One region of the Erwinia persicina genome, then DNA from elsewhere that is predicted to be linked to it. Evidence: predicted binding sites of a transcription regulator. Region 1 holds the regulator's gene; each other region holds the start of a gene.
The links. Region 1 encodes CRP, which controls carbon source genes, mostly activating them, when cyclic AMP is high. Its sites were predicted from a motif close to ATGTGANNNNNNTCACAT; they were not measured.

Region 1 (7,368 bases):
TCTCCCTGGGTGGCGATAACGGTCTCTCGCGCGATACGGCAGGCATCCGGATGATTCACGCCGGTGGTGTACCCGGGCGTCCATTTAAGCACATAGCTGGCCCCCACCCCCTGCGTCATCCCGTCCAGCAGCTGTGACATCATGCGCGGGATCGTACTGCGGTTGTGGGGGCTGAGCGTGCGTAACGTACCGCGCAGATGGGCTTTGTCAGGGATAACGTTGTAACTGTCCCCGCACTGGAAGCTGGCCACCGTCAGTACCGCGCCATCGTTCGCGTCCAGCCGGCGTGATACGATTTGCTGCAACGCCCCGACCACACTCGCGCCCAACACCAGCGGGTCCGTACTCTGCTGCGGCATCGCCGCATGCGCCCCCTTTCCCTGTAACACCAGGTCAAAATTGTCACAGGCGGCACTGAAGACGCCCTCTTTCACCGCCACCGTCCCCGTTGGCAGGGTGGGAAACACGTGTAAACCATAAATCTGTGATACTCCGTCCAGCACGCCGAGCTTTACCAGCTCACTGGCCCCCCCCGGTGGCACTTCTTCCGCATGCTGAAAGATGAATCGCACCTTCCCTGCCATCTGCGCCTGCTGCTGGCATAACACCCAGGCAGCCCCCATCAGCATCGCCGTATGCGCATCGTGCCCGCAGGCATGCATCACGCCGCGATGACGCGAGGTAAACGGCTCCTGATTCAGCTCTTCAATGGGCAGGGCATCCATATCGGCCCGCAGAGCAATGCATTCCCCGCTGTGTGGGCCTGAAAGTTCAGCCAGCACACTGTTGGGGGTGGGCCGGCTGATAGCCAGAGGACCAAACTTTTCCAGTTCAGCAGCGACATAGTCGGCCGTGCCCTGTTCATGAAAAGAGAGTTCCGGGTGGGCGTGGATATGACGCCGCCAATGCAACACTTTTGCGGTGACATCCTGAATTAACGTCTTGGTATTCATCATCACTCCGTGATTAGTTGAAACGATAGAACGACAGGCCGGAGTATTCAGACCTTCGGTCACTGCGCCGGTAAATCAGCGTGAAGGACAGTAAACAGGATGAAATATACTGCGCTCACCTCACCAGACTGTGGCGTGAAATGCGCGTGATGACGTGCTCAGCATGATGTGCCGCTGGCGAAGATGGCGGGAGGAAAAGAGTGACGCGAGGGAACTGTACGCCCCTCGCGCAGACATCAGTCACATGCTGTCAGGCGAGGTCAATGACCTCGTAGCTGTGACTCATTTTGACACCCTGCCCCAACATAATGGCCACCGAACAGTATTTCTCTGCGGAAAGGTCGACGGCGCGTGAGACGGCTTTATCACCCAGCGCTTTGCCGCTGACAATAAAATGCAGATTAATGTGCGTGAAGATTCGCGGAGCATCTTCACGGCGCTCCGACGTGAGCTTCACTTCGCAATCAGCCACGTCATGACGGCCTTTTTGTAAAATAGAAACCACATCAATGGCGCTACAGCCTCCGGCGGCCATCAGCACCATCTCCATCGGGCTGGGTGCTTTATCCCCGGAGTTACCGTCCATCAACACCTGATGACCCGATGAGGATTCTCCCAAAAATGTCAGCCCTTCAACCCATTTAACACGTGCCTGCATAACAAAATCCTCGATTTCATTCAGTTACCGCAGAGTACGCTGTGTCAATAAAAACGGCAACGCTGCCTTTTTCCAACTATGCTGAAGCGAGACAACAGAAGACAGCCTTGTAAAGCTGTGCTACAAACAAAGCTGCAATTATTTACTGGCAAGACAATGCACAGTAAAACGGGACGACAGCACGAGCCATGCTCTTAACAGAGGCCCGTATAATTCCTATGGGAACGCTTGAATATTTCAACGCCTGACAGGGACTCATCCCCTGATATCCTAAAATATTTCGCGCGGCAGGTTAGCGGTAACGCACTTCTCCCCCGCAGAATAGAGGGTATATTTAGGCACGATTACAAACAGAGGATAACAGCGAATGGTTCTCGGCAAACCGCAAACAGACCCTACACTCGAATGGTTCCTGTCACATTGCCATATTCACAAATATCCATCCAAAAGCACGCTGATACATCAGGGTGAAAAGGCGGAAACCCTCTATTACATCGTTAAAGGTTCTGTAGCGGTGTTAATCAAGGATGAAGAAGGCAAAGAGATGATCCTCTCTTACCTCAACCAGGGCGACTTTATTGGCGAACTGGGCCTCTTTGAAGAAGGTCAGGAACGCAGTGCATGGGTACGTGCGAAAACAGCCTGTGAAGTGGCTGAAATCTCTTACAAAAAATTCCGTCAGCTGATTCAGGTGAATCCTGACATTCTGATGCGTCTCTCTTCACAGATGGCGAGTCGACTGCAGGTTACGTCAGAGAAAGTGGGTAATTTAGCTTTCCTGGATGTCACCGGACGCATTGCCCAGACGTTACTGAATCTGGCCAAACAGCCCGATGCCATGACGCACCCGGACGGCATGCAAATTAAAATCACCCGTCAGGAGATCGGCCAGATTGTCGGCTGCTCCCGTGAAACCGTAGGCCGTATTCTGAAAATGCTGGAAGATCAGAACCTGATCTCGGCACATGGTAAAACCATCGTTGTATACGGCACACGTTAACCGGCTCTGAACCCACGGCGCGACGCCCTGTCGCGCCGTTTTTATTTGGTGTGGCTCATGTGGCGGAGAATTATCTATCACCCGGAAGTTAACTATGCGCTCAGACAAACGCTGGTGCTGTGTTTACCCGTGGCGATCGGCTGGATGCTGGGCAACCTGCAAAACGGACTGCTTTTCTCCTTAGTGCCCGCCTGCTGTAATAACGCCGGTCTGGATACCCCCCACAAACGCTTCTTTAAACGCCTCATCGTCGGCGGGTGTCTGTTCGCCTCCAGCAGCTTCCTGATCCAGTACGCCGGGTTAGAGGGCGTGCCGTTGCCGGTTATTCTGCTGATCATGGCCTTAGTGCTGGGCGTCACGGGTGAGATTAGCCCCCTTCATGGCCGCCTGCTGCCGGCTTCGTTAATAGCCGCCATCTTCACGCTCAGCCTGGCGGGGCGGATGCCGTTGTGGCAACCGCCGCTGTTATATATTTTGGGGACCGTCTGGTACGGGGCATTTAACTGGTTCTGGTTCTGGCTGTGGAAAGAGCAGCCGATGCGTGAAACCCTCAGCCTGCTGTATCGCGAACTGGCTGACTACTGTGAAGCTAAATACACTCTGCTGACCCGACTTACCGATCCACAGACTGCCCTGCCCCCACTGCTGGCGCGCCAGCAGAAAGCCGTCGATCTGATTAACACCTGCTATCAGCAGATGCATATGTTGTCCGCCAATCGGGACAGCCACTACCAGCGTCTGACACGTGCATTCCAGGTGGCGCTTGATCTGCAGGAACATATTGCGGTCAGCCTGCATCAGCCGGAAGAAGTGCAAAAGCTGGTGGAAAAAAGCCATGCCGAAGCGGTGATCCGCTGGAACGCACAGACCATTGCCGCCAGACTGCGGGTACTGGCCGATGATATTCTTTATCATCGTTATCCTGAGCGCTTTACAATGGATAAGCCTCTTCAGGCACTGGAAAAGATCGCTCGTCAGCACCCGGACAACCCCGTCGGCCACTTTTGTTATTACCACTTCAGCCGCATCGCACGTGTGCTGCGCACTCAGCGTCCGCTGTACCGCCGTGACCTGATGGCCGACCGCCAGCGTCGCCTTCCTCTGCTTCCGGCGCTGAAGAGCTACCTGTCGCTGAAATCCTCAGCCCTGCGCACCGCTGCACGCTATGCGGTCATGCTCACCTTTGCCAGTTCCCTGGCGCTGTTCTTCAACCTGCCGAAGCCTTACTGGATCCTGATGACGGTAATGTTTGTCAGCCTTAATGGTTACAGCGCCACCCGGGTGCGTATTCAGCACAGAGCACTGGGAACGCTGGCCGGGCTGATCATCGCTGCCGCCACGCTGGGTCTTCATGCACCAGAGTCCTGGGTGCTACTGGTCATGCTGATCATTACGCTGGTGAGCTATCTGTTTATCCGCAAATTCTATGGCTGGGCCACGGTGGGCTTCACCGTCACCGCGGTTTACTCGTTACAGTTGCTCGCTCTGAATGGCGCGCAGTTCCTGCTGCCGAGGCTGCTGGACACACTGATGGGCTGCCTGATCGCCTTTGGCGGCATGATCTGGTTATGGCCACAGTGGCAAAGTGGGTTGATGCGGCAGAATGCGCACGATGCGCTGGAGACCTATCAGGAGGCATTACAGATGCTGCTGGGAAACGAACAGGATGCCGTGAAACTGGCTTACCAGCGAATGCGGGTCAATCAGGCGCACAATGCGCTGTTTAACTCCCTGCATCAGGCGATGCAGGAGCCCGGCTTTAACTCCAGTTACCTGTCCGATATGCAGCTGTGGGTCACGCACAGCCAGTTTATTGTGGAGCACATTAACGCCATGACCATTCTGGCGCGTGAACACACCATGCTGACGCCCACGCTGGCAGAGCGCTATCTGCAGTCCTGTGAAATTGCCCTGCAGCGCTGCCAGCAGCGTCTGGAATACGACGGGCCCGATTCAGGCAGTAATGTCCTGGATGCGCCGGAGGATTTCCACCAGGGCCCGGTAACCATCATGGAGCGGCATGTTAGACGCATCCTTGGCCATCTCAGCGTGATGCATACCATCTCATCACTCACCTGGAGCCAGCGCCCACATCATGGCCGCTGGCTGTCACGCCATCTGCGTAAATCGAAGACGTGAGTGCCGCTGTTTTTTCCGCCTCATCCCCAACCTCCCCGGGCTTTATCAGCACGGGACGACCGGAAAAAAGCGTTCCCTATAACACGTTTTCGACGGCCGTCGCGAATCGGGCCATGCCTTCAACAATGTCGGTCGGTTCAATCACCAGCGACGGCGCAAAGCGCATCACATCGGTTCCGGCCACCAGCACCATCACACCCGCCTCTGCCGCGGCATTCAGCAGGTCACGTGCTTTACCTGCGTGCTGCGGTTTCAGTGCCGCGCCAATCAGCAGGCCTTTGCCACGGATATCGCTGAACAGATCGAAGCGGGCATCCAGCGACGCCAGCGCATCAACAAACAGCTGACGACGCTCTTCCACACCGTTGAGCACTGCCGGCGTATTGATGATATCCAGTGCCGCTTCAGCCACGGCACAGGCCAGCGGGTTGCCACCGTAGGTGGTGCCATGAACACCCGGCGCCATGACAGAGGCAATCTCGTTGGTCGTCAGCATCGCGCTGACCGGGAAACCGCCGCCCAGTGCTTTGGCCGTGGTCAGAATATCTGGCTGAACACCATAATGCTCATGGGCGAACAGCCTGCCGCTGCGGCCCATACCACTCTGTACTTCATCCAGCACCAGCAGCGCATGATGCTCATCACACAGCTGACGCAGACCCTGCATAAATTCCTGCGTCGCCGGCATCACGCCGCCTTCGCCCTGAATCGGCTCCACCACAATAGCGCAAGTATGATCGTCGATAACCGCTTTCACGGCAGCCAGGTCGTTAAACGGCACGTGGACGATATCAGCAGGTTTGGGCCCGAAGCCATCAGAGTATTTCGGCTGGCCGCCAACGGAAACCGTAAACAGCGTGCGGCCGTGAAAAGCATTATGGAAAGCAATAATCTTGCTTTTAAACGGACTGTGGCGTTTGGTGGCATAGTAACGCGCCAGCTTAAACGCGGCTTCGTTAGCTTCAGCACCGGAGTTCGCGAAAAAGACACGCTCGGCAAAAGTGGCCTGTATCAGCTTGCTCGCCAGGCGCAGTGCTGGCTCATTGGTGAAGACATTACTGGTATGCCACAGGGTTTCTCCCTGGCTTTTTAACGCCTCCACCAACGCCGGATGGCAGTGCCCCAGCGCCGTCACCGCAATGCCGCCGGAGAAGTCAATGTACTCTTTGCCCTGCTGATCCCACACGCGGCTGCCTTTGCCTTTCACCGGCACAAACTGTGCTGGTGCATAAACAGGCAAAATCACCTCGTCAAACGTCGCGCGTGTTACCGCCATTTTTTCCGCCGTCATTCACTACCTCGCCATTTATGCTTTTTCGCGCCATGAAAATATAGTCATAAAATATGCATAAAAAATCAAATAAAGGCAACCGATAATCAACGTTTGAGGAAATTAGCCAGCAGTTGATGTCCCTGTTCACTCAGGATGCTTTCCGGATGGAACTGTACCCCTTCCAGCGGCAGTGTGCGGTGCCTGAACCCCATGATCTCATCGGGCTGGCCGCGATCATCCATCGTCCATGCGGTGACTTCACATTCTTCAGGCAGGCTGTCAGCTTCAACAATCAGCGAGTGATAGCGGGTCACCGTCAGCGGATGATTCAGCCCGGCAAACACGCCCTCATCTCGGTGTTCAATCAGCGACGTCTTACCGTGCATCACTTTACGCGCGCGCACCACCCGCCCGCCGAGTACCTGTGCAATGGCCTGATGCCCGAGGCAAACCCCCAGAAGGGGAATGTGACCAGCGAAATGACGGATGACGTCCAGCGAGATGCCGGCGTCATCAGGAGTGCAGGGCCCGGGCGAGATCACCAGATGCTGAGGGGCCAGCGCGGCGATCTCATCAAGGGTGATCTCATCATTACGGTGAACGCATACCTCGGCCCCCAGCTCAGAAAAATACTGGTAGAGGTTCCAGGTGAAGGAGTCGTAGTTGTCGATCAGAAGCAGCATGGGAGGTCCTGATACCAGGACCGCCTGCGGGCGATCCTGACAGAGTGGCCAGTGAAAGAATTATGGCAGCACTTTCGCAGAGAGGATCACCACCGGGGTCACCGGAACATTCTGGTAAGGCCCGACATCTTTGGTCTGTACCTGGCCAATCTTATCGGCAACGTCCATGCCTTTAACGACTTTACCGAAAACGGCATAGCCAAAGTCACGCTGACCGTGATCGAGGAAGGCATTATCTGCCACGTTGATAAAGAACTGGCTGGTGGCACTGTCCTTATCAGCAGTACGCGCCATTGAAATGGTACCGCGTTTATTCAGCAGGCCATTATCCGCTTCATTTTTAATCGGCGGTTTAGGCTGCTTCTGCTGCATATCAGCGGTAAAACCGCCACCCTGCAACATAAAGCCTGGGATCACGCGATGAAAAATCGTGTTGTTGTAAAAACCACTGTTCACGTAATCCACAAAATTATTCACCGACACCGGTGCTTTCTGGTTGTTCAGTTCCAGTTCAATATTACCCGCAGAAGTGGTCAGCAGCACATGCGTATCCCCCTTCGCAGCCATGGCGGAGGCAGAGATCGAAGACAGTGCCAGAACGGTCGCCACCGCGGTTAACGTACGTTTCAACATGAAAGATTCCTTACTGAGTGCGACAAACC
Region 2 (7,368 bases), 1.9 Mb from region 1:
AGTCAGCACGCCGATGCCGAGCGGTTTGGTGAGATACAGGCGGCATCCCGGGCGTGCCTCGCTGTTGCGCTTGACCTGGTCAGTGGCCACGATGCCCGTCACTGCCAGCCCGAAAATCGGTTCCGGGGCGTCAATGGAGTGCCCGCCCGCCAGGCTGATACCCGCCTGCTCGCAGACACTTCGGCCTCCCTCAATCACCCGGCGGGCAATCTCCGGGGCCAGAACGTTGACCGGCCAGCCGAGAATAGCAATGGCCATAATCGGTTTGCCGCCCATCGCCCAGATATCACTGATAGCGTTGGTGGCAGCAATACGGCCAAAGTCGAAAGGATCATCGACGATCGGCATAAAAAAGTCGGTGGTACTGATCACCGCTGTTCCGTTACCGAGGTCGTAAACGGCAGCATCGTCACGGGTCTCGTTCCCCACCAGCAGGTGAGGATCGTGGCGCAGAGGGTGATCGCTGTGCAGAATTGTATCCAGCACCCGGGGGGATATTTTACAACCGCAGCCGGCTCCATGGCTGTACTGCGTCAGACGAAGGGGGGTTTCGTTCATCTTTCCATTACTCAGAAATAGCTGACAAACGGCGCAGTGTCGGACGGCAATACATTTGTCGAAGATTTAAGCTGCGGTGTGCCGAGGTAAAGGAAGCCCACGATGGCGTCCTGTGGGCGGCAGTGGAAGGCCTGACGCACGGCGTCGTTTTCTGTCCATGCCCCTGTTCGCCAGATGCCGTTAAACCCCTGTGCGGCTGCCGCCATCTGCATCGCCATCACGGCACAGCCGGCAGAAACGACCTGTTCCCAACGGGGCACCTTGTGATGTTCTTCGCAGTGCGCCACCACCGTAATGATCATCGGCGCGCGGAACGGTGCCTGCCGGGCTTTCTCGATGGCCTTATCGTCAAGTTGCCCCTCACGGGACACCTTTTCCAGCAGTGCGCTAAAGCGATCGCGCCCTTCCTCTTCGATAATAATAAAGCGCCACGGCTGCAGTGTGCCATGGTCGGGAGCACGCATTCCGGCGCGCAGAATATTTTCCAGTACCTCACCCGCCGGGGCGGGCGCGGCCAGACGGGATGCAGAACGACGGTTAACCAGCAATTCCAGAGCGTCCATTACTTCCTCCTGATAATGATTGGTATCCCGCTGAAACTAGCACAGGATGATGTTTTGTTACAGCATTGCACTTTTTCCTGCTGACAATTACGCCACTGCTAATTAGGATGTGGTCTATTACTGCCCGGTTTAGCGGTTACGTTGTCACCAACACGTGCCGCACCGGGCATTTCATTGCGATTATGGAGAGTGTATGCGCGTCTTGTGGCGAATTATCGCTAATATTTTCAGGTGGACATGGCGGGTGCTGAATTTTGTACGCGAATTTATTCTTAACCTTTTCCTTGTCCTGCTGATACTGGTCGGGGCCGGTGTCTGGTTCCAGTTTAACAGTGCAAACACCCCGGCCGACGTGCAGAAAGGAGCGCTAACCGTTGACCTCAGTGGTGTCGTGGTGGACAAACCCTCCGTCAGTAGCACCATGAGTAAACTGGGCCGCGAGCTTCTGGGCTCCAGCAGCGATCGTCTGAAAGAAAATTCCCTGTTTGACGTGGTCGATGCCATTCGCCAGGCGAAGGGTGATGCGAAAATTACCGGTATGGTGCTGGATTTACGTAATTTTGCCGGTGCTGACCAACCCTCACTGCAATACATTGGCAAGGCGTTACGCGAATTCCGCGACAGCGGTAAACCCATCTATGCGACGGGCGACAGTTACACGCAGGCGCAATATTATCTCGCCAGCTATGCCAGTAAGATCTACCTTTCGCCTCAGGGTACGGTAGACCTGCACGGTTTTGCGACCAACGGTCTTTACTATAAAACGCTGCTGGACAAACTTAAGGTCAGCTCGCACGTGTTCCGCGTTGGCACGTATAAGTCCGCCGTAGAGCCGTTCCTGCGTGACGATATGTCACCGGCAGCGCGTGATGCAGACAGCCGCTGGGTCGGTGAACTGTGGCAGAACTATGTTAATACGCTGGCGGCAAACCGTCAGATCACCGCCGATCAGGTCTTCCCGGGCGCCCAGGGGGTTCTTGATGGTCTGAATAAAGTCGGCGGCGATACAGCGCAGTATGCGAAGGACAGCAAACTGGTGGACGAGCTGGCTTCCCCATCCCTTGTCGATCAGCAACTGGTGAAAACCTTCGGCTGGGACAAGCAGGCAAAAGATTATAACGGCACCAGTATTTATGATTATCCGCTGAAAAATGCCCCCACCACCGATGGCAACATTGCAGTGATCACGGCAAACGGTGCCATTATGGATGGCGAAGAAACACCGGGTAGTGTCGGAAGCGATACCACCGCACTTGAGATCCGTGACGCCCGCCTTGATCCGAAAATCAAAGCCATTATTTTCCGCGTCAACAGCCCGGGTGGCAGCGTGACGGCATCAGAGATGATACGGGAAGAACTTGCCGCAGCGAAAGCCGCTGGTAAGCCGGTGGTCGTCTCTATGGGGGGAATGGCAGCATCAGGCGGCTACTGGGTTTCTACCCCGGCTAACTACATCATTGCCAGCCCGAACACCCTGACCGGATCTATCGGTATCTTTGGCGTGATTAACACCGTGGAAAATTCGCTGGATGCGATTGGCGTCCATACCGATGGCGTGGCCACCTCCCCGCTGGCAGACGTTGCCAGTACCAAGGCACTGCCGCCAGAAGTCCAGCAGCTGATGCAGTTAACCATCGAAAATGGTTACAAAAACTTCATCGGCTTAGTGGCGAAGTCACGCAATAAAACGCCGGAACAGATTGATCAGATCGCTCAGGGACATGTCTGGACCGGCAGTGATGCGAAAGCGAATGGTCTGGTGGATGCACTGGGAGACTTCGACGATGCCGTGGCGAAAGCCAAAGAGCTGGCGAAGCTGAACGAGGTGCAACTTGACTGGTATCAGAGCGAACCGGGGCTGCTGGAAGCGTTGTTCAGCCAGGTGGATGCTTCCGCACATGCGGCGCTGCCAGAGGCGCTGAAAGCGTACCTTCCCGCCCCGATGCTGGACGTCATGAAGGCTATGAAAGCGCAGCCAGGATTGATGGGAGAGTTAAATGACCCGCAGAACCGCTACGCTTTCTGTCTGACCTGCGGTAACGTCAAGTAGATGTGACCCGGTTCACTAATCAGCCCGACGCCATCTGGTCGGGCTGTTTTTCCTCCCGTTTCCCCTTATACTGCGCTTTTTTGGCAAGTCCTGAGTTTACTAATGCAAAAGAAATCCATTTATGTCGCCTATACCGGCGGGACGATCGGTATGCAACGCTCCGAACACGGCTTTGTTCCTGTGTCAGGCCACCTGCAGCGCCAGCTGGCGAACATGCCCGAATTTCACCGACCCGAGATGCCAGATTTCACCATCCATGAGTACCAGCCGCTGATTGACTCATCGGATATGACGCCGCAGGACTGGCAATCGATTGCTGATGATATTCGCCTGAATTATGACCACTACGACGGCTTTGTCATTTTACACGGCACCGACACCATGGCCTTTACCGCCTCAGCGCTGTCGTTCATGCTGGAAAACCTGGCCAAGCCGGTCATCGTCACCGGCTCTCAGATCCCGCTGGAGCAGTTGCGCTCCGACGGTCAGCAAAATCTGCTGAACGCCCTTTTCGTTGCGGCGAACTATCCGATCAATGAAGTCACGTTATTCTTCAACAATACCCTGTATCGCGGTAACCGCACCACCAAGGCTCATGCCGATGGTTTCAACGCCTTTGCTTCCCCTAACCTTGCACCCCTGCTGGAAGCAGGTATCCATATTCGTCGCCTGAATACGCCGCCGGCCCCGGCAGGCCAGGGGGAGTTGATCGTTCATCCGATCACGCCGCAGCCGATTGGTGTGGTGACGATTTACCCGGGCATTTCGGCTGAGGTGGTGCGTAATTTCCTGCAACAACCGGTTAAGGCCCTGATCCTGCGCTCTTATGGCGTGGGCAATGCGCCACAGAATAAGGAGTTCCTGCGGGAGCTGAAAGAGGCATCCGATCGCGGCATTGTCGTCGTCAATCTTACCCAGTGCATGTCGGGTAAGGTCAATATGGGCGGCTATGCCACGGGGAACGCACTGGCACATGCCGGGGTGGTGAGCGGGGCTGACCTGACTGTAGAGGCAACGCTGACCAAACTGCACTTTCTGCTCAGTCAGGATCTCTCCAGCGATGACATTCGCCGATTGATGATGCAGAATCTGCGCGGCGAACTGACCCAGGACTGATCATGCGTGACCGCCAGGCACTGTTATTAATCGATTTACAAAATGATTTTTGCCCCGGCGGTGCACTGGCGGTCAGCGAGGGTGATCAAACGATTGCTCTCGCTAATAGGCTGGCTGCAACCTTCCACCAGCGCGGGCAGCCGGTCATTGCCACGCTCGACTGGCACCCCGCAGAACACGGCAGTTTTGCCAGCAATGCCGGTACACAGCCGGGAACGTGGGGCGAGCTGAACGGCCTGCCTCAGGTGTGGTGGCCGGACCACTGCGTGCAGCTCAGCCCGGGGGCTGAACTGCACCCCGGGCTCGATCGTTCACTGTTGACACTCCAGGTGCGCAAAGGCGAGGATCCGGATATCGACAGCTACAGCGCCTTTTACGATAACGGCCAGCGTCAGCAGACGCTGCTGCACGGATGGCTACAGGCGCGGGGGATCACCGCCCTGACTGTCATGGGTCTGGCCACTGACTACTGCGTAAAATTCAGCGTCCTGGACGCTCTGACGCTTGGCTATCAGGTTGAGGTGATCAGCGCAGGCTGTCGCGGGGTCAATCTTCGGGAAAATGACAGTGAGCGGGCGCTGGCAGACATGGCGATGGCCGGGGCCAGGATCGTCTAGCACGTGACTAAACCGGCACGCAATAACGTGCGTCCCGGTGAAATATTAGCGCCGTTTATTCCTGCAGGAATAATTTATTGCAGTTTAATGCGCGTCACGGCATCGTCGGGGATGCCAAACTCTTCTTTCAGCTGTTTTTTACTTTTCGTCACTATCTCTCCCCCCCTGGCGATGGTCATATGTTGCGGATTGTCGTTGTGACGTGCCTGCCAGAGTAACACCAGTTGCAGGCTGTTCTCTTTCTGTTCCGGCGTCAGCGCCACACCATCGCCCCACTTGCCCGTTTCCACGGCCGTCACCAGTCGCTGGTACACTTCCGGCGTCATGCTGGCGATCATCTCTTCCAGTTCCATCGTGACTCCTAACCCTGAGTGCTGTGGCCGTCGTCGTCGGTGAAACTCAACGAGGCGGAATTGACGCAGAAGCGCTCACCGGTCGGCTGGGGACCGTCCGGAAAGACGTGGCCAAGGTGCGAATCGCAGCTTCCGCAACGAATTTCAATACGTTGCATACCGTGGGTGTTATCTTCCACGTAGCGGATTGCCTCATCGTTATAAGGCTGATAAAAGCTCGGCCAGCCACAGCCTGAGTCATATTTCGTTTCGGAAAGGAACAACGGCGCCTGACACACCAGGCAGTGATAGATGCCTTCGTTTTTGTTGTGCAGCAGTTTTCCCGAGTATGGTGGTTCTGTGCCGCGCTGCTGGGTGACATAGCGCTGCATCTCGGTTAACTCATTTTCGGGTGAGAAAGGTGTATTATCTTTAGCCATGCTAGACTCTCTGGCAGTGTTATTCTGAAAATATCGGTTAGTATTCTAACAAATACTTAACAAGATCAGGTGATTTTTTCTCATCGTCAGCACATCGTGATCCAGTCCACTCTGATTTTGTGACGCAGATCACCCTTTAAGGTGCTGACCCCTTTATATTCAGGCAACATGCCCCAAGATCAATGTTGTTCGTGCGTCAAGAATAAGGTTTTGTGTTGAATAATTCCTGTTCGACAGTTTGATTTGTCGCAACAATTGACACGATTCCGCTTGACGCCTGGTATGGTTTTTGTAATTTTACAGCCAACCTTTTATTCACTATCAACAAGCTGGTGGAATATATGACTATCAAAGTAGGTATCAACGGTTTTGGCCGTATCGGTCGCATCGTTTTCCGTGCTGCTCAGGAACGTTCTGATGTAGAAATCGTTGCAATCAACGATCTGCTGGACGCAGAGTACATGGCTTACATGCTGAAATACGACTCAACTCACGGCCGTTTCAATGGCACCGTGGAAGTCAAAGACGGCCATCTGGTTGTTAACGGCAAAACCATCCGTGTTACCGCTGAGCGCGACCCGGCTAACCTGAAGTGGGATGCAGTAGGCGTGGATGTGGTTGCAGAAGCGACCGGTATCTTCCTGACCGACGAAACTGCACGTAAACACATCGAAGCGGGCGCGAAGAAAGTTGTTCTGACCGGTCCATCTAAAGATGACACCCCAATGTTCGTTATGGGTGTAAACCACAAGTCTTACGCTGGCCAGGATATCGTTTCAAATGCTTCCTGTACCACCAACTGCCTGGCACCGCTGGCAAAAGTGATCAACGACAACTTCGGTATCGTTGAAGCACTGATGACCACTGTACACGCAACAACTGCGACTCAGAAAACCGTTGATGGCCCGTCTCACAAAGACTGGCGCGGCGGCCGCGGCGCATCTCAGAACATCATCCCTTCTTCTACCGGTGCAGCTAAAGCGGTAGGTAAAGTGATCCCTGAACTGAACGGTAAACTGACCGGTATGGCGTTCCGCGTTCCTACCCCTAACGTTTCCGTTGTTGACCTGACTGCACGTCTGGCTAAACCTGCTTCTTACAAAGAAATTTGTGCTGCAATTAAAGCCGCTGCTGAAGGCGAAATGAAAGGCGTTCTGGGTTACACCGAAGACGAAGTGGTTTCTACCGATTTCAACGGTGAAACACTGACTTCAATCTTCGATGCTAAAGCCGGTATTGCCCTGAGCGACACCTTCGTTAAACTGGTTTCCTGGTACGATAACGAAACTGGCTACTCCAACAAGGTCCTGGACCTGGTTGCTCACATCGCTAAATAAGCGACGTGAAATGATGATGAGGGCGACGATGTCGCCCTTTTTTTATGGTTAAATTTCAGAAGGCTGAATGATGAACGAAAAAATTTTTTCACTGCCGGTGATTAACCAGATTACTCCTTATCTCTCCCAGCGACAGATGGGCGACCTGCCCGTGGTGGTGGTGGCACATCCTAAAGTGCGTGCCGCGGTGACGCTACAGGGCGCGCAACTTATTGCCTGGCAGCCTGCCGGTGAAAAACCCGTCATCTGGTTAAGCGATAAAACGGCGTGGACACCGGGCAAGGCGATTCGCGGCGGCGTGCCGATCTGCTGGCCATGGTTCGGTCCCGCCGGTGAACCGGCACACGGCTTTGCC
Region 3 (7,368 bases), 980 kb from region 1:
GCGTACGCAGTTTAGCCGATTGAACGCGAAAGAACATAGGGCAAATCCGTTTCTTCCGCACGTTGGGGACGGTACACTATGACGGAACTTTTACGAAACGGACCTTTTATGCGTATTCATATCCTCGGTATCTGCGGCACCTTTATGGGTGGACTGGCGATGCTGGCCCGTGAGCTCGGCCATGAAGTGACCGGCTCAGATGCTAATGTTTATCCGCCAATGAGTACGCTGCTGGAAAAGCAGGGTATTGATTTAATTCAGGGTTATGACGCTTCACAGCTCGACCCCGCCCCGGATCTGGTGATCATTGGCAATGCGATGACCCGGGGTAACCCGTGCGTGGAAGCGGTGCTGGAGCGCAATATTCCTTACCTGTCTGGCCCACAGTGGCTGCACGATTTTGTGCTGCGCGACCGCTGGGTGCTGGCGGTGGCAGGAACCCACGGGAAAACCACGACGGCGGGCATGGCAGCGTGGATTTTACAGGCCTGCGGCTATGAGCCGGGCTATGTGATCGGTGGCGTACCAGGAAATTTCGAGGTATCGGCAACTTTAGGAAAAAGCCCATTCTTTGTGATTGAGGCCGATGAGTATGACTGCGCGTTCTTTGACAAGCGTTCCAAGTTTGTACATTACTGCCCGCGCACGCTGATCCTCAACAATCTCGAATTTGACCACGCGGATATCTTTGACGATCTGCGTGCAGTGCAGAAGCAGTTCCATCATCTGGTGCGTATCGTACCGGGACAGGGAAAAATTATCCTGCCCGAGCACGACGCGAATATTAAACAGGTGATGGCGATGGGCTGCTGGAGCGAGCAGGAAACCGTCGGCGAAAACGGCCACTGGCTGGCGAAGAAGCTGTCACCGGATGCGTCCCACTGGGAAGTTTTACTGGACGGTGAACGTGTAGCGGAAGTGAACTGGTCGCTGGTCGGCGAGCACAACATGCATAACGGCATGATGGCGATTGCAGCGGCACGTCACCTGGGCGTCAAGCCTGAGGATGCAGGCCGTGCGCTGAACGACTTTATTAATGCCCGGCGGCGGCTTGAGCTGCGTGGGGAGAGCAACGGCATCAAGGTTTACGATGACTTTGCCCATCACCCGACGGCTATTCTTGCCACGCTGGCGGCGCTTCGCGGCAAAGTCGGCGGTACGGCACGTATCCTTGCGGTGCTGGAGCCTCGCTCGAATACCATGAAGATGGGGGTCAGTAAGGACGATCTGGCACCGGCCCTGGGACGTGCTGATGAAGTGTTCCTCTATCAGCCGCATCATATTCCCTGGCAGGTTGCCGAAGTGGCTGATGCCTGTATCCAGCCAGCACAGTGGAGTGCGGATATTGATACGCTGGTTGAAATGATCGCCAAAAAAGCCCAGCCGGGAGATTCTATCCTGGTGATGAGCAACGGCGGTTTTGGCGGGATACATCAGAAGTTGTTAGATCGCCTGGCGTAACAGATGTTGCGGGAGGATCCAACGGGCCGACCGGTAAAACGAACCGGCCCCTGGACATCGGGGCGGACACGCTTTGTCGGCCCGCCCGCAATTCTGGGCAGTTACAAAGCGGTAGCCAGCTCACGCAGATACTGGAAAATCTGACGGTAAGCCTTCGGTGGCTTGTTGGCCGCTTTCTCTTTCTGCGCGTTACGGATCATGGCGCGCAACTGCTGACGATCGGCATCCGGGTATAGGTTCAGCACCTCAGGGATTGCGTCATCGCCCTGTTCCACCAGGCGGTCACGCAGCACTTCCAGCTTATGGAACAGCGCAACCTGCTGGTTGTGACGGTTCTTCAGCTTATCCAGTGCCGTACGGATCGGCTCTTCATCACGCGAACGCAGCATTTTACCAATCAGCTGCATCTGGCGACGGCGGCCTTCTTTCTTAATCTTCTGTGCCAGCTCAATCGCGGCACGCAGATCTTCATCCAGTGGGATCTTATCCAGAGAATTTTTCCCCAGCTCCACCAGTTCACCACCCAGGCGCTTCAGCTCCTCGGCATCACGTTTTATTTCACTTTTACTGACCCAGATAATCTCATCATCTTCTTCTTCTTCGTTATCGGGTACATCATCGAGCCAGTCGTCGGGCTGCTTGGTCATTGGTACGGCTCCTGAAAAAGAGGCTAATGCTATCAGGTTACGAGGCTACTGCGAAATTGTTCTCTGAGTCTGTTAGACTCAAAATAATCTTTACCACCTTGAGAACGGTTTTCTCAGCAGGTATTTCTCAACTCATTATACGGCAGGTCGATGAAATTACTCTCCCAAGTTGCAGAACAGCGTAAAACCCTGGAACAGGCGATAGCGACGGCACTCGAACTGGCAAAAGCCAGCAGCGACGGGGCAGAAGTCGCGGTAAGCAAAACTACCGGCATCAGCGTCAGCACGCGCTACGGTGAAGTTGAAAATGTCGAATTCAACAGCGATGGTGCGCTGGGCATCACTGTTTACTACCAGAACCGTAAAGGCAGCGCCTCCTCAACGGACCTCAGCCCGGATGCGATTAAGCGTACCGTGCAGGCGGCGGTAGATATTGCCCGCTATACCTCACCGGACCCTTATGCGGGGGTGGCGGATCGTGAACTGCTGGCCTTTGATGCGCCAGATCTCGATCTGTTTCATCCGGCTGAGATCGACGCCGATCGTGCGATTGAGCTGGCCGCGCGCGCCGAACAGGCCTCACTGAAGGCTGATAAGCGCATTACCAATACCGAAGGCGGCAGCTTTAACAGCCACGTAGGGATTAAGGTGTTCGGTAACAGCCACGGTATGCTCCAGGGCTACTGTTCCAGCCGGCACTCTCTCTCCAGCTGCGTGATCGCGGAAGAGAATGGCGATATGGAACGCGATTACGCCTATACCATTGGCCGGGCGATTGATGACCTTCAGTCACCGGAATACGTCGGTGAAGAGTGTGCGCGACGGACATTATCGCGCCTCTCTCCGCGTAAGCTGTCCACAATGAAAGCACCGGTAATGTTTGCCGCAGAAGTGGCGACCGGCCTGTTTGGCCACTTAGTCGGTGCGATAAGCGGCGGCAGCGTATACCGTAAATCCACGTTCCTGCTTGACTCGCTTGGACAGCAGATCCTGCCGGAGTGGCTGACCATTGAAGAGCACCCGCATCTGCTGAAAGGACTGGCTTCCACGCCGTTCGACAGCGAAGGCATCCGCACCCAGCGTCGCGACATCATTAAAGATGGCGTGTTGCAGACCTGGCTGCTGACCAGCTACTCCGCACGCAAGCTGGGCCTGCAGAGTACCGGCCATGCGGGCGGTATCCATAACTGGCGCATCGCCGGTCAGGGCCACAGCTTTGAAGAGATGCTGAAGCAGCTGGGAACCGGGCTGCTGGTTACGGAGCTGATGGGGCAGGGCGTGAGCGGGATCACCGGTGATTATTCCCGTGGCGCGTCCGGTTTCTGGGTAGAAAATGGCGTGATCCAGTATCCGGTCAGTGAGATCACCATTGCCGGCAACCTGAAAGACATGTGGCGCAATATGGTCAGCATCGGTAGCGATATTGAAACGCGCAGCAATATCCAGTGTGGATCCGTTTTGTTACCAGAAATGAAGATCGCCGGGCAGTAATTTCCGGATTTACGCGTATGCTGAACAGGCGGCGGTGAAAACTGCCGCCTTTTTCATGCCCGAACGATACCCATTTATAAAAATAGGATCTGAGATGCGTAAATTATGGATTGCAATGTTGAGCTCTACCCTGCTGTTCAGTTCCACGCTGCTGGCACAGGGCCTGGAAGGGGATATGGATATTCTGAAAGGCGCATACCGTACGGTACAGAAAACCGACGATAAAGCCGAAATGGTTAAAGCCTTAACCGATATGCGCTCGGCGGCTGAAAATGCAAAAACCCAGACCCCGGATAAGCTGGAGGGTCAGGCCGCAGGGAGTGCGGAAATGAAGGATTACCGCGCACAGCTGGATAAGCTTATCGGCCAGATTGATACCAGCCTGAAGCTGGCAAACAGCGGGGATCTTTCAGGGGCGAAAGAAGAAGCGAAAAAATTTGCCGCTACGCGAGACGAAGGCCATAAGAAGTTTCGCTGATCGGCGCTGAAAGATCCAATGTTAGTGTCAATCTGAGAGGTGATGGCTGTGGCTATCACCTCTTTTTTTATGCTGTCTGCTGAGGACCGGGGGATCGAAAAATTATTATGTATCGCCACTTTTCATTCTGTGACATTTTTTTCTGACTTGTTGGGAAAGACGACTAAAAGCGAGAGATTTCACCATAAAAGGTCAACTATAATATTTTCAATTATTGGTTGTGATAATTCCCTTGAAACGCCTTTAAATATACTCTGACGAAATCCCGTGTAGCAGCTGTTTTTCGTATATTAATAATACTTATTCAGACCTTCTCTTTTTAGTTATTAAAAAACGATCGTATGGTGATCGCGTCGCCTGTCGTCATTCACGGGCGGCGCTGTTTTCAGTACCCGGGTGTGCAAGGATTTTTCTTTTATAAGATTTACTTCTATTTTCGTTGTCAATGATGAGATGACAGAACGCATATTCTTTTCTGCTGCAATAATCGTGTAAATAACCCCTCTCATATGTGATTCACCTCTCGTTTTAAAGCCCGTCATGCATGTTTCGACGTTTTTGCGACATCAAACCAGTGCTGTTCGTTTATTTCCACTTTGAGGTGGAAAAAGTCGTTCTACACAGAAAGGGCCCGGGGGGGTAGGTTAATCCCATGCTAATTAAAAGGGGACGAATGTGAGTAACGGGACAGTGCCTGTGGGCGCGAAATTACAACAGGATAATGAAATCGAGGCGCTGGCTACGCAGGTCATGGAGAAAATCGCCGATCTTTTTGCCGTCAGAGATATTCATCCTAACCCAGTGCAGCAGCAGATGCTGGCATCACATGTGCGGGCGATGGCGCGTCGTTCTTTAACCGGTGAAGCTTTACCAGACGTTGAAGCCGAGCTGTTTGAAGATATTTCGCCGCAGTCAATGGCGCTGGCGCAACAGGTCGTTGATCTGTTCGCTAATCTGCCAGAAGAAGAGGCCTGGCTGCTCTCCGTTCATTTCGAAGTCGCAAAAGAAAACGAACTCAATTAAGGAAAATATATGTCTCAAATCATCGTCGTTATTGGTGACCGTTTAGGTAAAGGCCAGAAAGTCGCAGCAGGTATTGAGAAAGCCGGTGGTAAAGCCATTGTCGTGCCGGGTGTGGCAGCAGATATGAAACTGGGTGATGTGATGAAAGCGGAAAATGCCAGTTTTGGCATCTCTTTCTGCGGTAGCGGCGGTGCCGGTGCCATTACTGCGCAGAATAAATACGGTTATAAAGCCAAACACGGTATGCGCTCCATTGATGAGGGGGTCACTGCCATCAATGAAGGGGCTAATGTGCTCGGTTTCGGCTTTATGGATAAAGAAGAACTGGGTGAGCGTCTGGTGCAGGCGTGGCAGAAGAAGCACGGCTGATGAAAGAACAATTCACCACCACGGTGAGCGTCAGCGGAAAAGGTGACAGCAAAGGCAAAGCCTTTGCCGATGGGCTTAGCCGGGTACAGAACACCGTACTGAAATCTACCAGCAAAATCCTGCTGCGTATTGAGCCGGTAGACGTCAAGGTGCGGCGGGCAGAAGTGCAGATCAAAACAGAAAAGTTTCTGTTCTTCTTTCTGGCACGAGAGAAGCATCTCTACAGCGTCGACCTGGAGATCACTGTCAACGTCGTGGTGGTGGATACAGATAACGTAGATTTCACTGTTTCCAGATAAAAACATTAGGGCGGATACCTCCGTGCAAGCGGGCTGCGGCGATGTTTCTGCCGCCTGACAGACTCCGGGGTGATAACAAAAGGAAAGACTGATGTTCCTAATCATATTATTTAAATCGTTGATTATTGGCGGTCTCGTGGGCGTGGGCGTGGGTGCCGGCGCGGCTCGTATGTTCCATGCTCCCACCACACAGGGCATGGGCGCATTTCGTACGCTGGGTGAACTGAATTCCTGTGAGGGCGATCCGGCTTCTCACTTCTCCTTCGGTCTGGGCTTCTTCTTCAACGCCTGGGCCTCCTCAGTCGCAGCGGGATCTTTCACCCAGGACGTTGACCACCGCATTATTCCTAACTGGGGTGCAGCGGCGTTGATGGTCAAAAACCGTAACGTGGCAGATACCCTGCATAACCCTAAGAAGATGGCGATTGCCTGCGGCATCATCGGCATGATCGTGGTGGCATTCCTCAACTCAACGGCATCGGCCGTACCGGCGGCCCTGCAGGTGACGGCGGTCAAAGTGCTGGTTCCGGCGGCAAACCTGTTAGTGAACACCGTAATGCCGGTGATTTTCTGGCTGGCGGCGATCGACGCGGGTAAAAAATCGGGTTTCTGGGCGACCATTTTTGGTGGGCTGGCACAGCTGATCATGGGAAATGCGGTACCCGGGCTGGTGCTGGGCATCCTGATTGGTAAAGGCGTCGAGGAAGCCGGCTGGAATCGGGTGACGAAAGTGATGATGGTGGCCATTGTCCTGCTGTTCGTTCTCAGCGGCTTCTTCCGTGGCTTTGATATGAAGCTGTTGCAATCCTTCCAACTGGGTGTGCCCGGCTGGCTGGAAATGATCCATAACTCCCTGAGCGGCAAATAAGAGGACGATGGTAATGGAAAATACACAACGTGGTTTCTGGTATGACGACTGGTCATTCCCGATTTTTGTGGGACTGCTCTCTTCCGGTGTTTTCGCCGGGACACATATGTATTACGTCTATGGCCTGGGGGCATTCAACGAAGTGGCTTTCGTCTCTATGCTGCGTGCGGGGATGGAAACCGGCGTGTACGGCGCGGTGGCGGCCTTTGGAGCCAGCTTTCTGTTCGCACGCATTATTGAAGGCTCGCTGGTCGGGATCCTTGATATTGGCGGGGCGATCCAGACCGGGATTGGCCTGGGCGTGCCCGCGCTGCTGCTGGGGGCGGGGTTTATCTTCCCGGTAGCGAATTTCGCGGCCTCACTGGTCACCGGACTGGTGCTGGGTCTGGCCGTCGGATACCTGATTATCCTCGCGCGCAAATTCACCATCAGCAACAGTGACTCCACCTACGGTGCCGACGTGATGATGGGGGCGGGTAACACTTCCGGCCGTTTCCTTGGCCCGTTGATCATTCTGTCTGCCATGGCGGCCTCCATTCCGATTGGCCTGGGGTCGCTGGTCGGTTCCCTGCTGTTTTACCTGTGGAACAAGCCGATTACCGGTGGGGCCATTCTGGGTGCGATGGCGCTGGGGGCGATGTTCCCCGTCGCGCTGTAACTGACCTTCGTGGCGGCAGGACGTCGCCACGCAAAGGAGTCTGCAATGTTTGATTTGATTATCCGCCAGGCCCG
Region 4 (7,368 bases), 2.2 Mb from region 1:
CGCTGCTGTACCTGTGGACGGAAACGGTCGAAGTGCGATTCAAAATAGCGCACCTCACCCAGCGTCCCTTCCGCCAGCAGTGATTTGACCGTGAGGAAGTCGCTGTCCCAGCGGCGGTTGTGAAACACCGACAGCAGCAGACCTTTGGCTTTCGCCAGCGCATCCAGTTCGCGTGCCTGTGACAGTGTCACGGTAAACGGTTTATCCACCACCACATGCTTACCGGCCATCAGGGCAGCCCGGGCTAATGGGAAATGGGTATCATTTGGGGTAGGGATAACAATCAGTTGCAGCGTGGGATCGTCAAACAGCGCCTGGGGATCGGACACGACCTGTACCGACGGCCAGTCCGCATGAACCTTGCCCGCATCGCTGCTGGAAATGGCCGACAGCACCATTTCAGATGTCCCGGCAATTAATGGCGCATGGAAGGTTTTGCTGGCAAAGCCGTAGCCGACCAGCCCGACACGAATTTTATCACTCATTTTAATCCCTCTCGTGGTTACCCGTTGATTTAAGACGATCAACGGGGCAACCACAAGGAGGATTTGCCCGAAAAGCTATTCGTTGGCACGGCGAGGCAAATGCCACGTCTCCTGCGCCACCAGCGCATCGTGCGCATCAAGGCTGCGGCGGCGGAAGTCGCTGGGGCTGACTCCGGCACGCTTGCGAAACACACGGGAGAAGTAAAGCTGATCGTCATAGCCCACTTCGCGGCCGATACTGGCAATCGGCTCCTGAGTGGTCTGCAGCAGCAGCTTGGCGCGGATCACGCGCTGATCTTCCCGCCAGCGCAGCAGGTTGACGCCCATCTGCTCGCGAAAGAGATGCGCCAGCCGCGATGGTGACAGGCAGACGTGCCTGGCGACCTCTTCAATTTTCACCTCCGCAGCCAGATTGTTGGTGACGTACTGGCAGGCCTCCACCACGCGGGCGTCGCGGACCTGCTGCTGGCTGCGCGGATCTTCCTGCACCGCCCGCAGCAGCAAACGTTCCAGCAGATTCATCGCCAGTTCTTCAGCAAACGGACGGCCGGAGTTATGCGTGTGTTCAATATTGGCAAACAGGCGGTCAAACTCCCCGCGCAGCGACTCCGGCAGGCGCAGGCGCCCCACGCCCTGCGCTTCATCCTGCCACTCCAGCCAGTCGCTCCAGTAGGCGCGGGGGCGGAAATAGACCCAGCGGTGATACCAGCAGTCACTGTCCGGCAAACGGCCGTAGTAATGCGGCGTTTTCGGCTGAAACAGCAGCAGATCGCCAGGCTCACAGTCGAACGCCGCCTCACCGTCAAACACCCGCCCGCGGCCTTTGATGGTCAGGTTAAGAATGTAGCCTTTCATGCCGTGCGGGCGATCGATAAAGAAATCGAGCGGCCCTGCCGCATTAATCGGCGTCAGCCCGGCCACCAGCCAGGCGCTGAAGGGATACCCGGGAAGTAACGGGTTGGACTGCGCCACCGGCGCCAGACGATGATACATAACGCCTCCTGTCAGACCGCTTTCGCTTTTTGTTTGTACCGGTCAAAAATAACCGCTGCTAACAATATCAGACCGCGGACAACGTACTGTGAGAAAGGCGATATATTCAATAAATTCATCGCATTTTCCACGGTGCCAAGGATCAGTACCCCGGCGATAACATACGAAATTTTACCGATCCCGCCCTTCAGGGAAACGCCTCCCAGCACACAGGCTGAGATCACGATCAGCTCGTAGCCCAGGGAGGTCATCGGCTGGCCGCTGGTCATTCTTGAAGCCAGAATAATCCCGGCCGCAGCGGAAACCAGCCCGGAGAGAATAAAGATAATAATCCGCGTGCGCACCACCGGCACCCCGGCCAGACGTGCTGCTTCTTCATTGCCACCTATCGCCAGCGTGTTACGGCCAAAGGTGGTTTTATTCAGCAGGAAGGCGAACAGCGCCAGGGTAATAATGGTCAGCCACACGGGAGCCGGCACGCCCAGCCAGCTGGCATAGCCGAGCGCAAAGAAGCGCTCATCTTCGATCCCTACCGCTTTACCGTCTGAGAAAATATAGGCCAGCCCGCGGACGATCTGCATGGTCGCCAGCGTGGTGATCAGCGCATTGATCTTCAGTTTAGCGATGACAAAGCCATTGACGAAGCCGCAGGCAACCCCCAGCACCAGACCGGCAGCAATGCCGATCCACAGGCTCTCCGTCATATTGATCACCACGGCACACACCACGCCGGCGCAGGCAATGACCGAGGCCACCGACAGGTCAAAATCTCCCGAGGCCAGGCAGAACAGCATGCCGCAGGCGACCATGCCAGACATCGACATCGCCAGCCCCAGACCTTTCATATTGATCAGTGAACCGAAGTTCGGTACGAATACCGTACAGGCGATAAACAGGGCAGCAAACACCACCAGCATGCCAAAGTTGTCCCAGATTCGGCCCAGGCTGAAGCGGGACGGCGCAGCGGGTGTAACGGATGAGGTCGTTGACATAGGTTTCTCCTGCATATTCAGGCCACGTGTGTGGCGGGTTTGGCGGTTTTCGGCATCGCCAGACTCAGCGTCAGGGCTTCCGTGGCGTCGTTGTGATCCAGCTCTCCGGCTATTTCACCCTCGCGCATCACCAGAATGCGGTCGGCCAGCCCCATGACTTCGGGCAGGTCGCTGGAGGCAAACAGCACTGCAATCCCCTGCTCTGCCAGGGCATAAATCAGCTGATAAATTTCGTTTTTCGCCCCGACATCAATACCGCGCGTCGGTTCGTCCAGCAGGATCACCTTCATCTCTTCTGACAGCCAGCGGCCAAGGATCGCTTTCTGCTGGTTGCCACCGGAAAGGTTCATGATCAGCTGGTCCGCGGAGGGGGTTTTGATATTCAGGGAACGGATATGCACGCCAGCGTTGCTGGCTTCCCAGCCGTTGTTAATCAGGCACCCCGCCTTCAGATTATTCCGCCTGGCGCTGATATTGATGTTGTCACGCACGGAGTGTACCGGGATGATGCCGTCTGCCTTACGATCTTCAGGGCAGAGCATGATGCCAGCGCGAATGGCTTCTATCGGCTCTTTGATGCTGATTTTTTTCCCGTCCAGCCACAGCTCGCCGCCGATCAGGCGCGTGGCACCAAACAGCCCTTTCATCAGCTCACTGCGTCCGGCACCGACCAGGCCAAACAGCCCGACGATTTCTCCGGCACGCACGCTGAAGGACACCGGGCTGCGTACGCCTTTGGCGTGCACGTTGTTGAGCTGCAGTCGGATCTCGCCCTGTTCGCGGGGGCGGTAACCGTAGATATCACCGATTTCACGGCCGACCATGGCCTGAACCAGCTCGTCGTTGCCGGTGGTCGCCATATCGGTGAAGGTGCGCACATAGCGGCCATCTTTAAACACCGTGATCGCATCACTGAGGGCAAAGATCTCCTCCATGCGGTGGGAGACATACAGCACCACGCGCCCCTCAGCGCGCAGCTGGCGGATAACGCGGAACAGCTGGTCAATCTCACGTGCTGACAGTGAACTGGTCGGTTCATCAAAGGCGATCACCTGAGCATTACGGGTCAGCGCCTTGGCGATCTCCACCATCTGCCACTGGCCCAGAGAGAGGTATTTCAGAGGCATGTCCGGGTCAATATCCATCCCCAGCGCTTTCAGCTGGCGGCTGGCCTCCGCACGCAGGCGGGAACGATTGACCAGTCCCGCGCGCTGCGGCAACTGACCTAAAAAGATATTTTCTGCCACCGACATTTCCGGCACCAGATGCAGTTCCTGATAAATAATCGCCACCCCGGCGTTGAGCGCATCGGTGGTGTGCTGGAAGTTTACCGGCTGCCCCTGCAGGCGAATTTCGCCGCCGCTGGCCTGATAGCTTCCGCTGAGAATTTTCAACAGTGTCGATTTACCCGCGCCATTTTCCCCCATCAGGGCATGGACCTGGCCGGCATAACAGTCGAAGCTGATGTCCTGAAGTGCCTTCACGCCAGGAAAGGTTTTGCTGATGCCGTGAAAGCTCAGATACGGCGTTTGTGAAGTCATGGTGTCTCCTGCGACATAGGCCATCACTGCGGGCGGACCGGAAAAAAGGGCCGCCCCGATAAATAGGCTGGCATCGCCTTTCGGGCGGACCGGAAAAAAGGCCCGCCCCTGCGCCAGTGCCTTACATCAGGCCTTTTTTCGCCAGTTCAGCTTTGAAGTTATCGCGGGTAATCAGCACCACGTCGGTCACTTCGGTGAATTTGGCTGGCTCAACATCTTTCGTTACCCAGTCATGCAGCATCTGAATGCTGCGGTAGCCGTGGACATCCGGGCTGGGCAGCAGAGAGCCGTAGAAGCCGGTTGCCTGGCCCTTCGACAGTTCGCTGACCGCATCCACGCCGTTGATACCGATGCCGATCACGTTCGGCGCTTTAAAGCCCTGACCTTCGGTGGCCCGCACGCCGCCCAGCACGGTGTTATCGTTCATGCCCACAATCAGCCAGTTTTTGACTTCCGGATGCTGCACTAACAGTGAGTTACCGGCATCGAAGGCACCGGGGATATCGTTTGATTTGGTAGGAACCTGATAGATCTGTTTTTCCGGGAATCCGGCCGCTTTCAGTGCGTCAATTGACCCCCCGGTACGACGGCGGGCGGTGTCCAGCTCATTGGCGGTGATCGCCATCACGGCGGTGGTTTTCACATCCCAGCCGCGTTTCTGCATCTCTTTGTACAGCTCCTGGCCCTGACGCTCGCCGATTTTGGTCGCCGCCATCATCACCAGCGGCACGGTGTCCATCGGTTTGCCTTTCGCAGTGACGAACTGGTCATCGACCGCGATCACTTTCAGGCCATAGCTGCGGGCTTTGGCTACAATCGCCGAACCGAGTTTGGGATCCGGCGTACAGATAACAAACCCTTTCGCCCCGCTGGCGGCCAGACTGTCGATGGCATTCAGGGTTTTTTCACCGTCCGGCACCGCGATTTTGATCACTTCAAAGCCAAGATCTTTACCGGCCTTGTCGGCAAACTTCCATTCCGTCTGGAACCAGGGTTCTTCCGGCTGTTTCACGAGGAAACCGAGTTTCATGGTTTCCGCCATAGCGGATTGTGACATAACGGCAGCAAGGCCAATCGCGGCCAGCGCTTTAGTGAATTTGTGCATGAGGCTCTCCGGCTCAGTGCCCGCCTGGGGCGGGATTGTGTAAACGGTAACAATCGGTTGTTGAAAAAATTAAAAGCATTTAAACAAGACCTTACCTGAGCACTGACGTCTTAACAGTGGCGGTAGTCCGCTAGTTTTACCTGCAAGTGCGTGAAAATTTGTAGAGCGCTATCACACGCTGAAATTACAGTTGTTTTGTCCATCTTTTCAGCCAATTTAACCGATACGCAACATTTGAACCCCATCACACTCCCACCCCTGATGACAGAAAAGTGCATATATGCAGCCAGCCGCACCTAACCACTCTGCCGCCATGTTTCCAGGATAGAGGAACATTACTTAAGCCTGTTCTGAACATAACGGAGAGCAACTATGCACAAGGGTGCGATTACCCTCGGTCTGGATTTCGGCAGCGATTCGGTGCGTGCGCTGGCCGTGGAGTGCGCCAGCGGCCGCGAACTGTATAAGCAGGTGGTGGCCTATCCGCGCTGGAAAGCCGGACGCTTCTGCGATGCGGCACATAACCTGTTTCGCCATCATCCTCAGGACTATATTGACGCGCTGGAGCAGGCGATACGTGACGTTGTCACTCAACTTACCCCTGAACAGCGGTTAAATGTGGTGGGCATCGGCGTGGATTCGACAGGATCCACCCCTGCCCCTGTAGACCGTGAAGGACGGGTACTTGCCCTGCGCCCGGAATTTGCCGAAAACCCCAACGCGATGTTCGTGCTGTGGAAAGATCACACCGCCATTGAGGAGGCTGAAGCTATTACCCGCCTGTGTCACAGCGGTGACTATCAGGACTACTCACGCTTTATCGGCGGCATTTATTCCTCAGAATGGTTCTGGGCCAAAATTCTGCATATCAGTCGCCAGGATGCGGCGGTACGCGAGGCAGCGGTCTCGTGGGTGGAGTTGTGTGACTGGGTGCCGGCGCTGTTAAGCGGTACCACCGCCCCTGCGGACATGAAACGCGGCCGCTGTGCAGCTGGCCATAAGTCACTCTGGCATCCGGTCTGGCAGGGGTTACCTGAAGCCCGGTTCCTGAATGCTCTCGACCCGCTGCTGACCACCGATCTCGACTACCCGATGTTTACCGATACCTGGACCGCCGATATTCCGGTCGGGCAGCTCAGTGCCGAGTGGGCGGCGCGTCTCGGTCTGCCCGGCAGCGTGACCCTATCCGGCGGGGCATTTGACTGCCATATGGGGGCCGTCGGTGCCGGAGCCCAGCCCTATACGCTGGTGAAAGTGATCGGGACGTCGACCTGCGACATTCTGATTGCTGATGCCGATCGCGTAGCCGATCGTGCGATTAAAGGGATCTGTGGTCAGGTGGATGGCAGCGTCGTACCCGGAATGATTGGCCTGGAGGCCGGACAGTCGGCATTTGGCGATATGTATGCCTGGTTTGGCCGTCTGTTGAGCTGGCCGCTGGTGCAGGCGGCACAGCAGCAGCCAGCGCTGAAAGCCGAACTTGAGGCCATACAGCACGGCATGCTGGAACAGTTAACCGCCGCCTGGGCCGCCGATCCGCAGCTCGATCATCTGCCGGTGGTCCTCGACTGGTTTAACGGCCGCCGCACGCCTTTTGCCAACCAGCGCCTGAAAGGAGTGATCACCGATCTTAACCTTGGCACCGATGCCCCGACGCTGTTTGGGGGCTTTATTGCGGCCACGGCGTTTGGTGCCCGCGCCATTATGGAGTGCTTTGAACAGCAGGATATCCCGGTACAGCAGATCCTCGCTCTGGGCGGAATTGCCCGCAAGTCACCGACCATTATGCAGGTGTGCTGTGACGTGATGAACCGTCCGCTGGACATTGTTGCCTCCGACGAATGCTGTGCGCTGGGGGCCGCCATCTTTGCCGCCGTGGCCGCTGGTGTCTATGCCGATATCCCGTCGGCACAGGCGCAGATGGCCAGCCCGCTGGATCAGACGCTGCAGCCGGATCCGGTTCGCGTCGCCCGCTTCCAGCAGCTTTATCAGCGTTATCTTCAATGGTGTGAGCTGGCGGAACCGCAGTTTGCCCCACAACCTTCATCAGTCAGTTAAGGAATCGCTTTATGACACAGTTAAACGCCCGCAGCGTATGGTTTGTGATTGGTACCCAGCATCTGTACGGTGCGGAGACGCTGCGCCAGGTCGAACAGCATGGACAGCAGGTGGTGGAAGGCCTGAACCGGGCGGGTAAACTGCCCTTCTCTTTACAGCTTAAACCGCTGGTTAAAACACCGGATGAGGCACTG

Region 2: msrB (peptide-methionine (R)-S-oxide reductase MsrB) is a predicted target of CRP. The motif match lies at 5,794-5,811, and genes of this name have one in related genera.
Region 3: K6L24_RS18765 (glycine dehydrogenase) is a predicted target of CRP. The motif match lies at 4,587-4,604, and genes of this name have one in related genera.
Region 4: K6L24_RS11675 (arabinose ABC transporter substrate-binding protein) is a predicted target of CRP. The motif match lies at 5,349-5,366, and genes of this name have one in related genera.

The regions. Positions count from the first base shown of each region.
Region 1 covers NZ_CP082141.1:356,312-363,679, reverse strand. The annotation lists gene K6L24_RS01555 (amidohydrolase) at 1-956, opposite strand, end outside; gene K6L24_RS01550 (OsmC family protein) at 1,204-1,611, opposite strand; gene crp (cAMP-activated global transcriptional regulator CRP) at 1,979-2,611, shown strand; gene K6L24_RS01540 (YccS/YhfK family putative transporter) at 2,669-4,750, shown strand; gene argD (bifunctional acetylornithine/succinyldiaminopimelate transaminase) at 4,827-6,041, opposite strand; gene K6L24_RS01530 (aminodeoxychorismate synthase component II) at 6,128-6,706, opposite strand; gene ppiA (peptidylprolyl isomerase A) at 6,767-7,339, opposite strand.
Region 2 covers NZ_CP082141.1:2,219,411-2,226,778, reverse strand. The annotation lists gene selD (selenide, water dikinase SelD) at 1-558, opposite strand, end outside; gene K6L24_RS10070 (NAD(P)H nitroreductase) at 570-1,121, opposite strand; gene sppA (signal peptide peptidase SppA) at 1,315-3,171, shown strand; gene ansA (asparaginase) at 3,274-4,287, shown strand; gene pncA (bifunctional nicotinamidase/pyrazinamidase) at 4,290-4,904, shown strand; gene K6L24_RS10050 (YeaC family protein) at 4,979-5,257, opposite strand; gene msrB (peptide-methionine (R)-S-oxide reductase MsrB) at 5,266-5,676, opposite strand; gene gapA (glyceraldehyde-3-phosphate dehydrogenase) at 6,018-7,013, shown strand; gene K6L24_RS10035 (D-hexose-6-phosphate mutarotase) at 7,084-7,368, shown strand, end outside.
Region 3 covers NZ_CP082141.1:4,041,137-4,048,504, reverse strand. The annotation lists gene mpl (UDP-N-acetylmuramate:L-alanyl-gamma-D-glutamyl-meso-diaminopimelate ligase) at 109-1,461, shown strand; gene yjgA (ribosome biogenesis factor YjgA) at 1,563-2,108, opposite strand; gene pmbA (metalloprotease PmbA) at 2,259-3,599, shown strand; gene cybC (cytochrome b562) at 3,694-4,077, shown strand; gene K6L24_RS18765 (glycine dehydrogenase) at 4,753-5,100, shown strand; gene K6L24_RS18760 (SFCGS family glycine-rich protein) at 5,110-5,469, shown strand; gene K6L24_RS18755 (DUF4312 family protein) at 5,469-5,768, shown strand; gene K6L24_RS18750 (DUF4311 domain-containing protein) at 5,860-6,636, shown strand; gene K6L24_RS18745 (DUF4310 family protein) at 6,650-7,294, shown strand; gene K6L24_RS18740 (amidohydrolase/deacetylase family metallohydrolase) at 7,340-7,368, shown strand, end outside.
Region 4 covers NZ_CP082141.1:2,580,331-2,587,698, forward strand. The annotation lists gene K6L24_RS11655 (oxidoreductase) at 1-485, opposite strand, end outside; gene araC (arabinose operon transcriptional regulator AraC) at 561-1,478, opposite strand; gene araH (L-arabinose ABC transporter permease AraH) at 1,490-2,470, opposite strand; gene araG (L-arabinose ABC transporter ATP-binding protein AraG) at 2,488-4,011, opposite strand; gene K6L24_RS11675 (arabinose ABC transporter substrate-binding protein) at 4,133-5,116, opposite strand; gene K6L24_RS11680 (ribulokinase) at 5,489-7,174, shown strand; gene araA (L-arabinose isomerase) at 7,186-7,368, shown strand, end outside.